DNA from 3 places in the Paenibacillus sp. FSL W8-0187 genome. Region 1 is predicted to be linked to each of the others. Evidence: riboswitches for the same ligand, from Rfam matches in the RefSeq annotation. Region 1 holds a riboswitch; each other region holds the start of a gene.
The links. A riboswitch is a leader RNA that binds a small molecule or an ion and turns the genes downstream of it on or off. The one in region 1 is predicted to bind cobalamin.
Positions count from the first base shown of each region.

Region 2: it holds a riboswitch for cobalamin, as region 1 does, so the genes downstream of both, MKY48_RS27150 (ABC transporter substrate-binding protein) here and MKY48_RS03535 (ribonucleoside-diphosphate reductase subunit alpha) in region 1, are expected to answer to the same signal.
Region 3: it holds a riboswitch for cobalamin, as region 1 does, so the genes downstream of both, MKY48_RS23540 (1-propanol dehydrogenase PduQ) here and MKY48_RS03535 (ribonucleoside-diphosphate reductase subunit alpha) in region 1, are expected to answer to the same signal.

Region 1 is NZ_CP150206.1:799,100-804,340, reverse strand. Features, by position in the region: tRNA gene MKY48_RS03545 (tRNA-Thr) at 114-185, opposite strand; gene MKY48_RS03540 (MTH1187 family thiamine-binding protein) at 294-599, opposite strand; cobalamin riboswitch at 968-1,201, shown strand; gene MKY48_RS03535 (ribonucleoside-diphosphate reductase subunit alpha) at 1,395-3,728, shown strand; gene MKY48_RS03530 (ribonucleotide-diphosphate reductase subunit beta) at 4,383-5,241, shown strand, end outside.
Region 2 is NZ_CP150206.1:6,008,782-6,014,022, reverse strand. Features, by position in the region: gene MKY48_RS27165 (adenosylcobinamide amidohydrolase) at 1-378, shown strand, start outside; gene cbiB (adenosylcobinamide-phosphate synthase CbiB) at 375-1,352, shown strand; gene MKY48_RS27155 (histidine phosphatase family protein) at 1,343-2,185, shown strand; cobalamin riboswitch at 2,338-2,540, shown strand; gene MKY48_RS27150 (ABC transporter substrate-binding protein) at 2,798-3,802, shown strand; gene MKY48_RS27145 (iron ABC transporter permease) at 3,799-4,845, shown strand; gene MKY48_RS27140 (ABC transporter ATP-binding protein) at 4,842-5,241, shown strand, end outside.
Region 3 is NZ_CP150206.1:5,216,991-5,222,231, forward strand. Features, by position in the region: gene MKY48_RS23520 (sensor histidine kinase) at 1-558, opposite strand, end outside; gene MKY48_RS23525 (ANTAR domain-containing response regulator) at 551-1,123, opposite strand; gene MKY48_RS23530 (EutP/PduV family microcompartment system protein) at 1,212-1,643, opposite strand; gene MKY48_RS23535 (BMC domain-containing protein) at 1,656-2,012, opposite strand; gene MKY48_RS23540 (1-propanol dehydrogenase PduQ) at 2,243-3,385, opposite strand; adenosylcobalamin (AdoCbl) riboswitch at 3,844-3,997, opposite strand; gene MKY48_RS23545 (DinB family protein) at 4,191-4,733, opposite strand; gene MKY48_RS23550 (DinB family protein) at 4,779-5,241, opposite strand, start outside.

The sequences.
Region 1 (5,241 bases):
CCCACTTTGCTCGACTAAAGCTTAGAAGAATGTTAGATGTGTAGGTTATTAAACAATAATGGCGCGATTCCGAAAAAACTCGGAAAACCGCGCCATTATTGACTTTGTAAAGATGCTGGTGAAGGGAATTGAACCCCCGACCTACGCATTACGAGTGCGTTGCTCTACCCCTGAGCTACACCAGCAAATGTGGTTCGATGATATTCCTCACGAAACAACAAAAATTATTATAATACTTCAGCAGCAAAATGCAAGTCCTATTCTTACGGAAATATCCTCCGTAACTGGCGGTATTACCCGCCTAACTTCTCCTGCACGGACTGGATCTTCTGTTTGCTCGAGGAGACTTGATCCCTGCGGTCGTCGATCTTCACGGAAGTCGATACACGCTTCGCACCGGACAGAAAAGGCGCTTCATGCAAAGCCTCAATCGCCCGCCAGATCATGTTAAGCTCTCCCTCGATGATGGTGCTCATCGAAGTTAGCTCATAGGATATTCCATCCTGTTGTTTCAATATACGCTGCATCTCGGCAACATAAGAACTCAAGCTCGTTGTTGCGGTTCCGATCGGAATCACCGTTACCTCCGCTATAGCCATCTTGAATACCTCCCTCGTTGCATCTCATTTATATGGAATGCTTCCGAATACGTTAAACTCCCGGATACAGTTATCATATCAATTCTGACCCTCCATATCAAAGTCCGTCTGTCTGTAACTTCATACAAGATATGGTGTATCTTCCTCATTTCGTCCGTACGAATATATCCTATTTTGTCAAAACGATAATATACGTGGTATCTGCGCAGAAAAGGTCGCATTTGGTCACAATTCAGGAAATGTTATGGCCTTTTGGCAGTTTCTTAACTGGCACAATGGCCGCTCGTTTGCTATAATTCTTTTTGCGTTCAATTTTAAGAATATAGTTTACAAACACAATATATTGGGTTAAATTAGATTAACAACAACCAAATATAGTGTATGTAGGTGCCGGATCAACCTATAAGGCAGTCCGGCTTAATAGGGAAGCATGGTGTAAATCCATCACGGTCCCGCCACTGTAAGGGCCTAAGGCTGTTTATGATCTATCAGCCATCCACATACGACATATGCCACCGAGGAACCGGATCAAGGTCTCAGGGGAGGCAATGCCGAGGGAAGTAGCTCAAGTCAGGAGACCTGCCTATATGCAGCAGACACCAACCTACGGGGTTTTAGGTAAGTGTTCGTTAAGCTTGCGTCTGTACATAACATCATGCCCATTCATGGGCTTATGGCAAACGTCATTTTCGAATCACAGCGCACGGACATTTTCAAGCCTGCCCGCGGGTTTTAGAAAATGTTTTTTTGATGTCCTTTTTCATATTTCCCCCGAAGAAAGCGAGGAATTTATTCATGCCCCAGCTCGTAGTTAAACCGAACAACCGTCAGCTCGCCTTTGATGAAATTCGTCTCTCCGTCTATGCCGACCGGACTCTAAAAGGATTGGACATGCTCGATAAAGAGCGCCTGCTTCGCGGCGTCAATGCCAAATTGCGCGGTGAGCAAGTTACCGGCGAAGAAATCAGCAACGCCTTCACGATGTCCGCCCTTGAGCTTGTAACCAAAGAGGAGCCGGATTGGAAGTTTGCAGCTGCGCGTTCGTTTCTGACCTCTTTATATAAAAAAGCGGCCACCAACCGCCGATACAAAGCATACCCGGAAGAACCATACGGTGCCTTCTACCCGCTCATTACAGAGCTTGTACAGAAAGGCATTTATCGCGAGGATCTTCTGACCAGCTACACCAAAGAACAAATCGAAGAACTCGGCGAATGCATCGATCCAAGCCGCGACCTGCTGTTTGATTACATCGGGCTGTTGACACTGGCTGAGCGTTACCTGGCAAACGACTTTGACGGTCGCGTCATGGAACTTCCGCAAGAACGGTACATGGTCATCGCGATGTTCCTCATGCACAACGAGCCAGCTGACAAGCGTCTTGACCTTGTCAAAGAAGCCTACTGGGCCATGAGTAACCTGTATATGACGGCCGCTACGCCGACCATGTCTAACGCAGGTAAAAAAGTAGCCGGCCAGCTTTCCAGCTGCTTCATCGATACCGTGGACGACTCCCTGGAAGGAATCTTCGATTCCAATACGGATATCGCCCGTCTCAGCAAAATGGGCGGCGGCATCGGGGTGTACCTCGGTAAAGTCCGTGCACGCGGCTCTGACATCCGCGGTCACAAGAACACCAGCTCCGGCGTTATCCCTTGGATTCGCCAGTTGAACAACACCGCTGTTAGCGTTGACCAATTGGGAACTCGTAAAGGTGCTATCGCGGTTTACCTGGATGTGTTCCACAAAGACATTCTGTCCTTCCTGGATCTGAAGCTGAACAATGGTGACGAGCGCATGAGAGCACATGACGTGTTCCACGGCGTATGTCTGCCTGACCTGTTCATGGAAGCTGTAGAAGCACGTGAAGAGTGGAGCCTGTTCTGTCCGCATGAAGTGAAGAAAATCATGGGCTGGAAAGACGAGAACGGCCGTCCGCTGGGCCTGGAAGACTTCTATGATCAAGGACAAGGCGAAGGCGAATTCCGTCAAAAGTATGCTGAAGCCGTGGCGAGCCCGCTGCTGCCGCGCATTACGGTACAAGCTATCGACATTATGAAGCGCATCATGAAATCCCAGCTTGAAACGGGTACACCGTACATGTTCTACCGCGACACGGTCAACCGTGCGAACCCGAACTCTGCGCATGGCATGATCTACTCTTCCAACCTGTGCACGGAGATCATGCAGAACCAATCTCCGACAGTTGTTGAGCAGGAGGAGCTGGTTACGAAAGACGGCCAAACCCGGATCGTAATTTCCAAAATCCCTGGCGATTTCGTTGTCTGCAACCTGAACTCCATCCACTTGGCTCGTGCTGTACCTGCTGGTGTGCTGGAGCGTCTCGTTCCGATCCAGGTTCGCATGCTGGATAACGTTATCGACATTAACAATATTGAAGTTCTGCAAGCTCAATATACCAACAGCCAATACCGTGCGGTCGGTCTCGGCACCTTCGGTCTGCATCACTTGCTGGCGCTGGAAGGTATCCGCTGGGAATCCGACGAAGCCGTTGCATATAACGACAATCTGTATGAGCACATCAACTACCTGCTCGTTAAATCCAGCATGGAGTTGGCCAAGGAAAAAGGCCACTATCCGAAATTCAAAGGCTCCGACTGGGAGAGCGGCGAGTACTTCACGTTCCGCGGTTACACCGACGGCGAGCATGAAGGCAAGTTCGTAACCACCGAACAATGGCGCGAATTGCAGCAAGAAGTACAAGAAAGCGGGGTCCGTAACGCATGGCTGTTTGCCATCGCGCCGAACGGCTCCACATCGATCATCGCGGGTTCCACAGCGAGCATCGATCCATTGTACGAACTTCTGTCTTATGAAGAAAAAACCACTTACAAAGTGGCTAACCCGGCTCCGGATCTGTCCGAAAAAACGATCTGGTACTATAAAACGGCTTTCTTGATTGACCAGCATTGGTCCATCAAAATGGCTGCCGCCCGTCAGCGTCACGTTGACCAAGCGCAAAGCTTTAACCTGTACGTCCGCCCTGATATCCGGGCTTCGGAATTCCTGGAGCTGCACCTGCATGCCTGGAAAGCCGGCATCAAGTCCACTTATTATGTACGCAGCCGTGCGCTGACGATTGAAGAGTGCGAGTCGTGTGCAAGCTAACCTTTAATTTCGAACCCACCCAAACCCTCCCTTCCAAGGGAGGGCCCCAAGGGCTCTGCCCTCTGGACACCCGCAAGGTGCTTAGGTTCTGAATGAGGCGCTTCTACGTTACTTTAGTGGCTAGGAACGCTTTCTCCCTTCGGGAACGCTGGAATTTAGTGCGGAAGCTAATGAGTTACTTCGTGCGATTGGTGAGTTACTGCCTGCTGGGATCGCTCTCCCCTTGGGAATCGCTTCTCATGCGGCGCAGGGACCATTGAGTTACTTCGTGCGATTGGTGAGTTACTGCCTGCTGGGATCGCTCTCCCCTTGGGAATCGCTTCTCATGCGGCGCAGAGACTGTGAGTTACTTCGTGCGATTGGTGAGTTACTGCCTGCTGGGATCGCTCTCCCTTTGGGAGTCGCTGCATGTTTGGCTCACATCGAACGGCTGTAAGCAATGTTGAATATGCTTTCTAATAAAAGACTACAAGGGTAAGGGTATCCAATCGGAAGAGTTTACGTCCGCCTTTGGGAGCCCTTTGCAACCTTAAAAATACATTCAAGCAAAGGGCGGACAACAGCGGCTGGAGAGTGGATACCCGTCCCTCGAATAGGCTAGCAGATCCCTTCAACCTTCCGCCCTACTATGATATACAAGGAGAGAAAATCGGCATGCAAATGCAAAAGATATTTAATACCGAAGCACCCAACCGCTCCACTCGCGTCATTGAAGGTGAATGCTCCGGGATCTTGAACTGGAACGACATTCGGATGCCTCATATGTATAAGCTGTACAAAGTCCTGCTGCTGAACCACTGGATCGCGGACGAGATTCCGATGTCCAAGGATGCGCAGCAGTTCCCGCGCCTGGACCCTGAAGAGCAGCGTACCTTCAAGATCAACATCTCCCTGCTCGCTGTTCTGGATTCCATGCAGACGATGTTTGTCAGCGACGTGAAGCGTTACTTCACTGATTCGTCACTCGAAGCCATCTCCGCTATCATCGGTCAGCAAGAGGTGGTTCACAACCAATCCTATTCCTACGTGCTATCCTCCATCGTATCGGAGCAAGAGCAGAAGGACATCTTCGAATACTGGAAGCATGACCCGGTACTTCTGGAACGCAACCAGTTCATCTCGAACATTTACCAGAACTTCCGTGACAATCCGTCGCCGCAATCCTTCTTCGAAGCGATGGTCGCGGACCTGATCCTGGAAGGCATCTTCTTCTACAGTACATTTGCCTTCTTCTACAACCTCGCTCGTGACCAGAAGATGATGGCAACCAGCCAGATGATCTCCTATATTCAGCGTGATGAGAACCAGCACTGCTACTTCTTCGCCGAAGTGTTCAAGCAGCTGCTCAAGGATTTCCCTGAGCTGAACTCCAAAGAGAACATCGACTACCTGTACCGCACCATTGACCGTGCCGTCGAGCTCGAAACCAACTGGGCCCACTACACGCTCAGCAATGTGCGCGGCATCGATCTGAACGAATTGGGCGATTACATCAAGTACATCGCGAACCGTC
Region 2 (5,241 bases), 2.2 Mb from region 1:
ACCACCGCCGGCGTGGGCAATGCAGCCCGCGCTGGGTCGAGCCGTACGACCTTTGCCGCTTACCAGCCGGGCACGATTAATATCATGCTGATGGTGGATGGGATGATGACGCCGGCTTGTATGGTGAACGCCATGCTGACGGCGACGGAAGCGAAAGCCGCGGCGCTACATGATCTGGGCGTGAAGGATCATGAAACCGGAGCCGTCGCGACCGGAACGACGACGGACGCGATGGTCCTTGGGGTCAGCGGCAATGCAGCGTATGGCGTGAACCACCATTATGCCGGAACTGCAACCGATCTGGGCGGCATGATCGGCCGCCTTGTCTACGAGAGTGTTACGGAAAGCATTGTCTCCGAAAGAGAGGACCGGATATGACCGTCGTGTGGGTCATTTGGGCAGCGCTCGTACTGGACCTGCTGATTGGAGATCCGAGATGGCTCCCCCATCCCGTCATTGGCATGGGGAAAGCCATCCGCCGGGTTGAAGGCTGGATACGCCATTGGGCGACTTCCGCTCAGAGCCTGAAGTGGGCGGGCATTCTGCTGCCGGTGATCGTGGCCGGTGGCTCCTTCGTGCTGGCGTGGCTGCTCCTCTTGTTATGTGCAGCGATTCATCCTTGGCTTGCGTGGGGAGTGGAGATCGTGCTTATTGCGACTACGATTGCCATCAAGGGACTGCGTGAAGCAGGATTGGAGGTCTACGGCCATCTTCGCTCCGACCATATCACGGAGGCCAGGCGCGCGCTCAGCATGGTTGTCGGGCGAGACACCGGCCATCTGGATGAGCCGGAGATCGTACGGGGAACGGTGGAGACGGTTGCGGAGAATATCGTGGATGCGGTCATTGCTCCGCTGTTTTTTGCCCTGATCGGGGGAGCGCCGCTGGCGATGGCCTACCGGGCCGTGAACACGCTCGACTCCATGGTCGGTTATAAAAACGACAAATACCAGCATATCGGCTGGGCATCCGCAAGGCTGGACGATATCGCCAACTGGATACCGGCACGCCTGACCGCAGGACTGTTGACCATAGTGGCTGCGATGTTTTCGCTGCAATGGAAAAAAGCGATCAAGATGGTCAGAAGGGATGCGCGAAAGCACCCCAGTCCGAATAGCGGCTTCCCGGAATCGGCCGTAGCTGGTGCGCTGGGCATTCGTCTGGGAGGCGAGAATTCCTATCAAGGCGTGATCTCGTTCCGGGCTTACATGGGGGATCCCGAACGACCGCTTGAAGCGGAGGATATTCAGGTGACAAATCGTCTGCTGCTGGGCGTATCGGTATTGTTTACGTTACTGGGTACCGTGGTGCTTGGACTTGTGGCCGCAGCAGGAGGAAGCTTATGGATATGAGGATTACCCTGCATTTGGTCCGTCATGGCCGCACGTTGTGGAACGAGGAGCGCCGTTATCTCGGTCACGAGGATCAGGGGATTCTGGTGGAAGGAAGACAGCAGCTCCTCCCGCTGCGGGAAAGGTTTTGTACCAAGCAGTTCGTCCGGATCTATTGCAGTGATCTCCTTCGATGCAGGCAGACGCTGAATGTTATCTTACCGGATTCAACAAAGTCCGCTATTCCTGATGATGAAGATCCGGGCAGGTTTATTCCAGGTGTCGAGTATGATCCGCGGCTGCGTGAGCTCGATTTCGGGGATTGGGAGGGGAACACCTACGAGGACTTGAAGTCGGATATCTCCTATCGGCGCTGGATTGATAACCCCGCAGAAGTTGCGCCGCCAAATGGGGAGAGCTGGGAAGCGTTCTGTTCCCGGATTCAGGCATTCTTGACCGGATTGTATTTGGATTTGAAGGAACTGTTGCATGTGGAGGAAGATCCGGATACCCTTGTGCAGGCAGAGGCAGAGGCAGAGGCAGAGGCAGAGGCAGAGGCAGAGGCAGAGGCAGAGGCAGAGGCAGAGGCAGAGGCAGAGGCAGAGGCAGAGGCAGAGGCAGAGGCAGAGGCAGAGGCAGAGGCAGAGGCAGAGGCAGCCGGTTATGGTTGTGGGACACAGAGGGCCGAGTTGGATGTGCTTGTGGTCACCCATGGGGGCGTCATCCGGCAGATCGCGGCAGCTACCCTTCCGCATACGGAATTCTGGGAAACGCAAGTGTCACCGGGCGAGGAGCTCAAGCTGCAATTGACATGGGATGGAGACCGCTGGGAAGGCGTGCGGTTAAGCGAATAAATGAAATCGTATGATATCGGTGCGGAATGGGCGATAACGGGATAAATCCGTATCATAAGGCATTTGAAATGACCGATTCTTTCGGTTGTAAGAGGAAGGTTTATCGCCTATAATTTTGGGCAGAGAAACCATGCTTGGCCTAACATACATAAATTCATATTATTTGCGAGGGTCCCGGATAGAAGGCGTTGTTGCCTTCTGCCGGGTTAATAGGGAAGCCGGTGCAAGTCCGGCACGGTCCCGCCACTGTGAAGCAGGGACTTCTTCATATGCCACTGAGCCATAGCGCTTGGGAAGGCGGAGAAGTCGTTACAGCCTGCAAGTCAGGAGACCTGCCCTCGGCGAATGAATGACGGTCCTTCGAGGAGAGGATTACGTTTGCCGGACCCATGCAGCATGTGTGGGCGGAAGTTTAAGGCGCTATCTGTGAACGGTTATCCAGATGTCCTTATGTTAAAACGTAATCCCTGAGTCCTTGTTTACGAGGAGTCAGGGATTTTTGCTTTTCTTTGGAGTATGACGATTGATGTTTTTCTCCCGGTAAGGATCGGTTGAAGGAATGTAAACTCGAAAGCGCCAGGTTCTCAATTATGCATAGGGGGATTTCAAGAGATGAAAGCATTAAACAAAACATGGTCCGTACTTCTAGTAGCCATACTGATGGCTCTGGCCTTGATTGGCTGTGGAGACAAAGAAGCGGCGCCGAAGGATACCACGCAGCCTGCACAGCAGGAAGAGCAGAATAACGAAGCGCCGGCGGGTTCCGGCGAAGAGCTTAAAACGACGTATCCGCTGACCGTTAAGGATTCAACCGGGGTTGAAATGACGTTTGAGAAAGCTCCGGCCAAAATTGCATCCCTGACACCGTCCGAGACGGAAAAACTGTTCGCTTTGGGCCTGGATGAGGAAATCGTTGGCGTGTCCGATAATGACGATTATCCGGAAGCAGCCAAATCCAAGCCTAAATTGGGCGGGTTCCAAGTGAATGAAGAGGCTATTATTGCAGCCGATGCCGATGTGGTATTTGCGGCTTCGATGAATGCTCAGAATGCCGAGAAATTGCGTGAGCTTGGCGTTACCCTGTTCGTCAATGATCCGAAAACCATTGATGCCGTGATGGAGAACATCGAACTGATCGGACAAATTACGGACCGTCAAGCGGAGGCGAAAGCGGTCGTGGATCAGATGAAGCAGGAATTGGCTACCGTTACGGAAGCCGTGAAAGCCGTGAAGGATGAAGACAAGAAGAAAGTGTATGTGGAATTCTCTCCGGGATGGACCGTCGGCAAGGGTGAGTTTATGGATGAGATCATCACCTTAGCTGGCGGCGTCAACGCAGCCGGCGATGCGGAAGGCTGGTTCGAAATCAGTGAGGAAAATATTATTGCTGCGAACCCCGACGTCATTCTGTACACGGACGATGTGGTTGATGAAGCAACCAAGAAAACATTGGATCAGCTGATTAAGGAGCGCGGCGGCTGGGATCAGATCGAAGCCATCAAGAACGATCAGGTCATATCCGTGGATGCGAACCTGCTCAGCCGTCCTGGTCCCCGTGTGACGCAAGGGTTGGTGGAAGTGGCGAAGGCCGTTTATCCGGAACTGATGAATCCATGAGTAAAAAACTTGCAGGATTCGGTGCGGCCGGCATCATCCTATTACTGTTAACCTTGGTTGTCAGTCTCGGAATCGGCTCCGTGCACCTGCCTGTGAGAGAGATTGGGGCGATGCTGCTGCACCGGCTGCCGGGAATCGGCGATTCCATCGTTCCGAGCTGGGAAGCTTCATCCGAGCAAATCCTAATGAAGGTGAGATTGCCGCGCATATTGCTGGGGATGCTCGTAGGAGCCTCCCTGGCCGTCGCCGGAGCCGCCTTTCAAGGGGTATTGCGCAATCCGCTGGCGGATCCGTTTACGCTTGGTGTATCCTCGGGTGCTGCGCTTGGCGCAGCATCCCTGATTTTTTTCGGGATGGAATATTCCTTTGCCGGAGGTTACACGCTGCCGCTTGTAGCGTTTCTGACCGGAGCAGGCACCTTATGGGCGGTTCTGCTGCTGGCGAGGGATCAAGGAAAACTGCCGATCCACGGGCTCATTCTGTCCGGCGTGGTGATGCAGTCGTTTCTGGGCGCCGTCGTTTCCTTTCTGACGGTCATGTCCAAAGATACGGTAAACCAGATCCTGTACTGGACGATGGGGAGCCTGAGCATGCGTGGATGGTCGTATACGGCCATCCTTTTCCCGTATTTTATCGCAGGTTTTATCTACTTATGGAGCAGGTCGCGGGCGCTTAATATTTTGTCGCTGGGGGAACGGCAGGCCGCCCATATGGGCTTGAATGTGGATCGGTTGAAGACCAGCGTGCTCATCGTTGCTACCCTGCTCGCCGCCGCAGCCGTGTCGGTATCCGGCGTGATTGGATTCGTGGGACTTGTGGTACCGCATATGATCCGGCTGATCACCGGCTCCGATTACCGCGTCATTGTTCCACTGTCGGCTCTGGGCGGCGCGATATTCATGGTCTGGTGCGATACGGCGGCACGGTCCGTACTGGCACCAACGGAAATACCGCTTGGTGTGGTTACGGCATTCATAGGCGCTCCATTCTTTGCGTATTTGCTATACCGGAACAAAAAACGGCGCAGGGAGGGTCTATCATGATTACAGCTCAAGGACTTGGCAAAGCATATGGCAAGGTGCCGATTCTTGAAGGCGTGGACCTTCACATTGCCGAAGGGGAATGGTGGGGGATCATCGGTCCGAACGGAAGCGGTAAATCCACCCTCATGCAGCTGTTATCCGGTGTGGAGAATCCTACGCAAGGAAGTGTGACGCTTCGGGGCAAGGCGCTTGCACACTATACTCGTAAGACGCTGGCCCGGATCGTGGCGGTGCTTCAGCAGGAAGGGCTTGATCCTACCGATTTTACCGTCCGGGAAGTGTTGGAGATGGGAAGGTTCCCCTTCCTGAACTGGCTTGGCCGTGAAGATAAGGATGCAGCCCCGCTCATTGAGGCCATTATCCGAAAGCTGGATCTGAATGGTCTGGAAGAACGGC
Region 3 (5,241 bases), 3.0 Mb from region 1:
TTTCAGCTTCAAAAACCCATATTTATCGAACACCAGAACGGCGTCTTCCAATTGATTGATAATCGAATCCTTGAACTGCAGCATAGCCCCCAGCATCGAGGACATCTCCCCATCCTCGCATGACGCTCTCTGCCTGTTGAAGTGGGCTTGTATATTGTCGCGGACATCTTTTTCATAGATCAGAACGGCAATGACGCCGCTTTGATTTTTAATAGGATATACCGTTTGCCGAACCAGATGATTCTCCTGCGTCCTGGCGACGAGCCCCTGCGACATAATGCCTGTTTCAAGCGTCCGCAGGACGCCAGGTTCATTCTCGCGCAGCGCCTTCTCCCCCGTAACCGGAAAATAATACACCGATTTGCCTTCACATGGACGACGATGATAGACCACGATGGCTTCGCTTGCCACGCTCGACAATACGTCGATGAACACATCATCCTCTACCTCGGTCATTTGAAAAGACTCCGCTATTTCGCAGATCCGGGCTATATCCTCTTCCGACAATCCGGTGTGAAGGCTGCAAAGCTGCCTAATCCGTTCTTTGAAATCAATCATAGGAAATGACGATGGTACTAGCAATTTCAATCAGAGGACATCGCCGATCCATGCTGAGTTTTCGCAAGATTTGATAGGCTTCCTCTTCCGTGTAGCCATTTTCTCTCATCAATATGCCTTTCGCTTTCTCGACCGCTTTGCGTTCTTCCATCTTCTGCGTCAGCTTTGAGAGATCTTGTTCCAGCTTTCGGAATTCCTTGCCTCTGGCTATCGTGACTTCCACCATAGGAATGAACGACTTTTCATCAAGCGGCTTTACCAAGTAACCAAGCGCACCGACAGAAGATGCTTTTTCAATCGTCTGTTTGTCGCTGTAGGCGGTCAAAAGGATGATCCCGCCCGCCAGCTGTTCTGAAAGAATTCTTTTACTCGCCTTGAGCCCATCCAAAATGGGCATTTGAACATCCATGATGACGAGGTCAGGCAGATGCTTCTTGCATAATTCGATAGCTTCAAAGCCATCGGAAGCCTCGCCTACTACATTGTAGTTAGCCTCTTCTAGCATCTCACGAATATCCATTCTTGTAATAGGTTCGTCATCGACTATTACAATTTTTCCATTCATGCGTCATGCACCTCATTGTCTGTCGTTATTTGCTTGTCGCTTGTCTATCGATAAGCCCCGCTTGCATTTGAACTAGAATCCAAGTCGTTTACGCCCTCAAATAATCCCGAAGAGCATCCACTCCCACGTTCTCGATCGTCGAGACTTCAAAAATCCGCTCCACGCCGGCCGCCATTAAATGCGCTCTGGCCTGCGCGATTTCTTCTTGCGACTTGGCCAGTTCCACCTTTGTTACCACTCCGATAACCGGCTTGGCGAATACCGTTGCAAAAGCCGGCGGGAAATAGCTGTCTTCTTTCGTGCAATCCTGAACCAGCCCAATGACATCGGCATCTACACTGGATACTAACAACATTTTGTATAAATACCGGTTCTCGATGCATTCGCCCGGCGTATCGATCGCCTGATCGAAATTTTCGACGGCTTGCGTTTTCTTATAGGCAATCTCCTCACCGTGCAGCCATTGGCACAGCGTGGTTTTGCCCGATCCAGTACTTCCGGCAAAAATAATTTTCTTCATCATAAGCTTCTCCTACGTTCTCGTAATGTTCGTATTTGCCGAGAAGCCCAATATATTCTGTAATCCATGCAGCACTGCGCTGATCGCAGATTCTACTGATGATACATCGCCCGTAATGACGAGTGAACCGCTGAAACGGTCGACAAAGCCGATTTGTACGCCAGCCGCCTTTGTAGCGATATCCGCTGCAATGATGGAGGCTTCGCTTGGCGTGATCGTCATAACGCCGATGGACTGATGCGCTTCGTTTCCGAGTCCCAGCTTCTTGTAAATGTCCGGGTTCGGGTTCGCGATAATGTGAGCGAGCGTGACCTGTTTGCCAGGCACATACTCCTGAATCACACGTTGTTTCTCGGCTCCTTGTTCCATACTCCTCATCTCACTCTCGTATCGAAAACACTAAAAGAGGTTGTTCAAAAAGTCCACTTTTGATAAGAAAACCTGCAAAAAAAACAATAAAAGCCCCTTAAAAGTCCATGCGGAATTTTTAAGAAGCCACTTTGCTTTGATTTGTATGCAACACGCCATTGTGTTACTTTCACTATATTTGAATATTGCAAGCGATGTCAATACGAAATCCGTCAAATTTCGACTCGATCTTAGAATTGAAACATTTTGTTCAAAATTTGAAGCACGTCCTCTGCCGTAGGAACGCGTGGATTTGTTGCCGTGCATCCGTCTTTCAGCGCGCCTTCGGCGATCGACTCTCTCATCTCTCCAAACAGCGATTGATCCACACCGCATTCGCGCAGCGTTTGCGGCATATTCAATTGCTTCTGCAGCTGTTTGATTGCCTGTACGAGACTACGGACGCCGCTCTTGGCATTTGGTGCGGATAACCCCAAGCTTTTGGAAATTTCGGCATACCGAACCGCCGCTCTATTGCTTTCTTCCTTGCCGTAACCCGGCTTGTAATCGGCATTAAATTCGATGACATGCGGAAGAAGAATCGCATTCATGCGTCCGTGGGCAATTTTGAATTTGGCTCCCGCCACATGCGCGATCCCATGATTCAATCCCAGAGACGCAATATTAAACGCCATACCCGCGATGCAGGATGCATTATGCATTTTTTCACGCGCCTCAAGATCATTTCCGTCCTTATAAGCTCGCGGCAAATAAGCAAAGACCAGCTTCATCGCCTTCTCCGCCAGCGCATCGGAGATATCATTGGATTTGGTGGATACATACGCTTCAATGGCATGCGTCAAAACATCCAGTCCGGTATCGGCCGTAATGAAGTCCGGCACGCTTTTGACGAGCTCAGGATCGAGAATCGCTTCTTGCGGCAGCATGTCATCGGATACAAGCGGATATTTGATGTTTTTTTCTTTGTCGCTGATAACGGAGAATGACGTAACTTCAGAACCCGTCCCGCTTGTCGTCGGGATTGCAATGAACGGGATATCTCGCTGGTCAAGCAGCTTTTTCGTAAACAGCTTCATCGCTTTAGCGGCATCAATGGCAGAACCGCCGCCAATGGCAATGATTAGATCGGTGTTGAACGCACAGAGCGCCTCGACACCTTCCGTGACGACTTCAATCGGCGGATCAGGCACGATATTGCTGAAAACATATTGCTCGTTACTGCTGTGCAGGCGATCAAACACCATGTTAATCATGCCCGACTTCACCATAAATGGATCCGTGACGATGAACATACGTTTGTTTTGCCACTCTGTTAGACGATCCATCGCGCCTTGCCCCATATAGAGGTCGGCTTTAATCGAAAGTTTATCCATGTAAAGCACCTCCAAGAAGTAATTGCAACAAAAAAAGAGGCCATTCAAAGGGAAATCCCCTTCAAAAGCCTCTTTGCTTGTTATCATGTATGCACGCCATTGTGCAGCTTCTTATCATTTAGTTTTGCATATATACTGTACACCGTCATTCCGATCTTCGTCAACCGCTTCCGGAACTTGTCCTTAGATCAGACACATTAACGGCACGAATTTATAAGTGCCTGTTTAAAAAGGTCGGTCATCAAAAGCGGACTTTTGGAACAACCTCTATCAATAAAAAAAAGGGATATGCACCCCATAGTGCACGTGCTTCTTCGTCCTTGAAGAATCTCCCCGTTTGCGAGCTATACCTCATTGTATATATTCGGCGGCGAACACCCGGCTGTGGCCGACAACATCGTCGGCAGCCTCTGCTGCAATTAAAAAAAGCCTAGCGAGGCGAGAAACGTCACTAGACTTGTAAACCAGCCATTTTCGCCTCGAAATGACTGGTCTCTCCAAAGTTATTAGGCAAAAGACCTGACTTAAGACCGATCATTCGGTCTATCACAGTGGCGGGACCGTGTTGGATTTGCACCAAACTTCCATTACCTATAACTTTTTCTATTGTACATGACGCGAATAGTTGCCCATTCGACATCATTATAGCACAAACGACGCGTTTGGCGATATAAACCTTAAAAAAATGATTGACCGAATGAAACTCAAATAAAATAAAATGCCTCGGGCAGACCAAGGGACGAACGCTGCAGCGTAGATACGGTGAATTGTCTCAGAAAGACAAACAAGGAAATGGTTTTCCCATTCATTTATTCATGATCCATGTCTTCTTCTGCTCAGAGTACCACTTTCTAAGCTGATTAATATGGGCTTGATGATAACGGTTATGGTCGGCCATATGCCATAAACCCCACCGGATGGTGGCTTGCTTTTCATTCTCGTGTCCGAATGTAACGATGCGATCCAGATCGGCATCCGTTAACTGCGTACATACATCCTTCAACATACTGAGTACAACTTCATATTTAGATATAAGCGTGTCCAGAGACATTCCTTTGACCATCGGCAGCCTGTTATGTTCATCGATCATTGGGCCGTATTCATCTATGAATGACTGGGGAAGCGCCTCACCTTTAATCCTATATACCCAGTTCAGGTCGACGTACATGATATGTTTTATTAACTGAGCGGCACTATTGAAATTGTCACAAGGTCCCTTGAAGTCTATTTCCTCTTGGGCCATGCCCTCTGATATGGACTTTAGCCGTTGGCTGTTCTCTCTGACAGCGCTATATAACATTCCCACGATCGTTGACATATTCTCTTCGCCTGGCAAATCGTACAACATCCTAGCACAACCTCCCTTGTTAAAATAAATAGCATCCCAGCCTCACTATTTGGACTTTTGAATTCTTTGTTTCAGTCGTATCGATTTATTCAAGTGCAGAAAAATATGCCTTGTCGCCGGCATGAGCACTAATCCCGCAATCGTTTTGTTTCCCCAGTATTCAAGCAACCACGATGCTTCTTCCTTAACCGCATGCTGTACTTTAAGTTCATGAATTCTTGCCGCTTCAACTTTTTGCTTAAAGTCGCCTGGCAATAAACGGGATATGACTTCACGAGTGTTTCGCCCAACTTCACTTCGATAAGCTAATAAAGAACCAATATCAAGAGCCGCACTCAAATTAGCGATTTCTGCTTCCGTCATTTCATTTCCAGAATGAACATCATCAATGTGGAGTTTCTTGTTCCATTGACCTGAATGCAATACTTGGACATCGTTATTTACGAGCACGCTCATCGTCATGTCTTCAATACGCGTGATATGCCACATATGCCATATTATTGAGTTT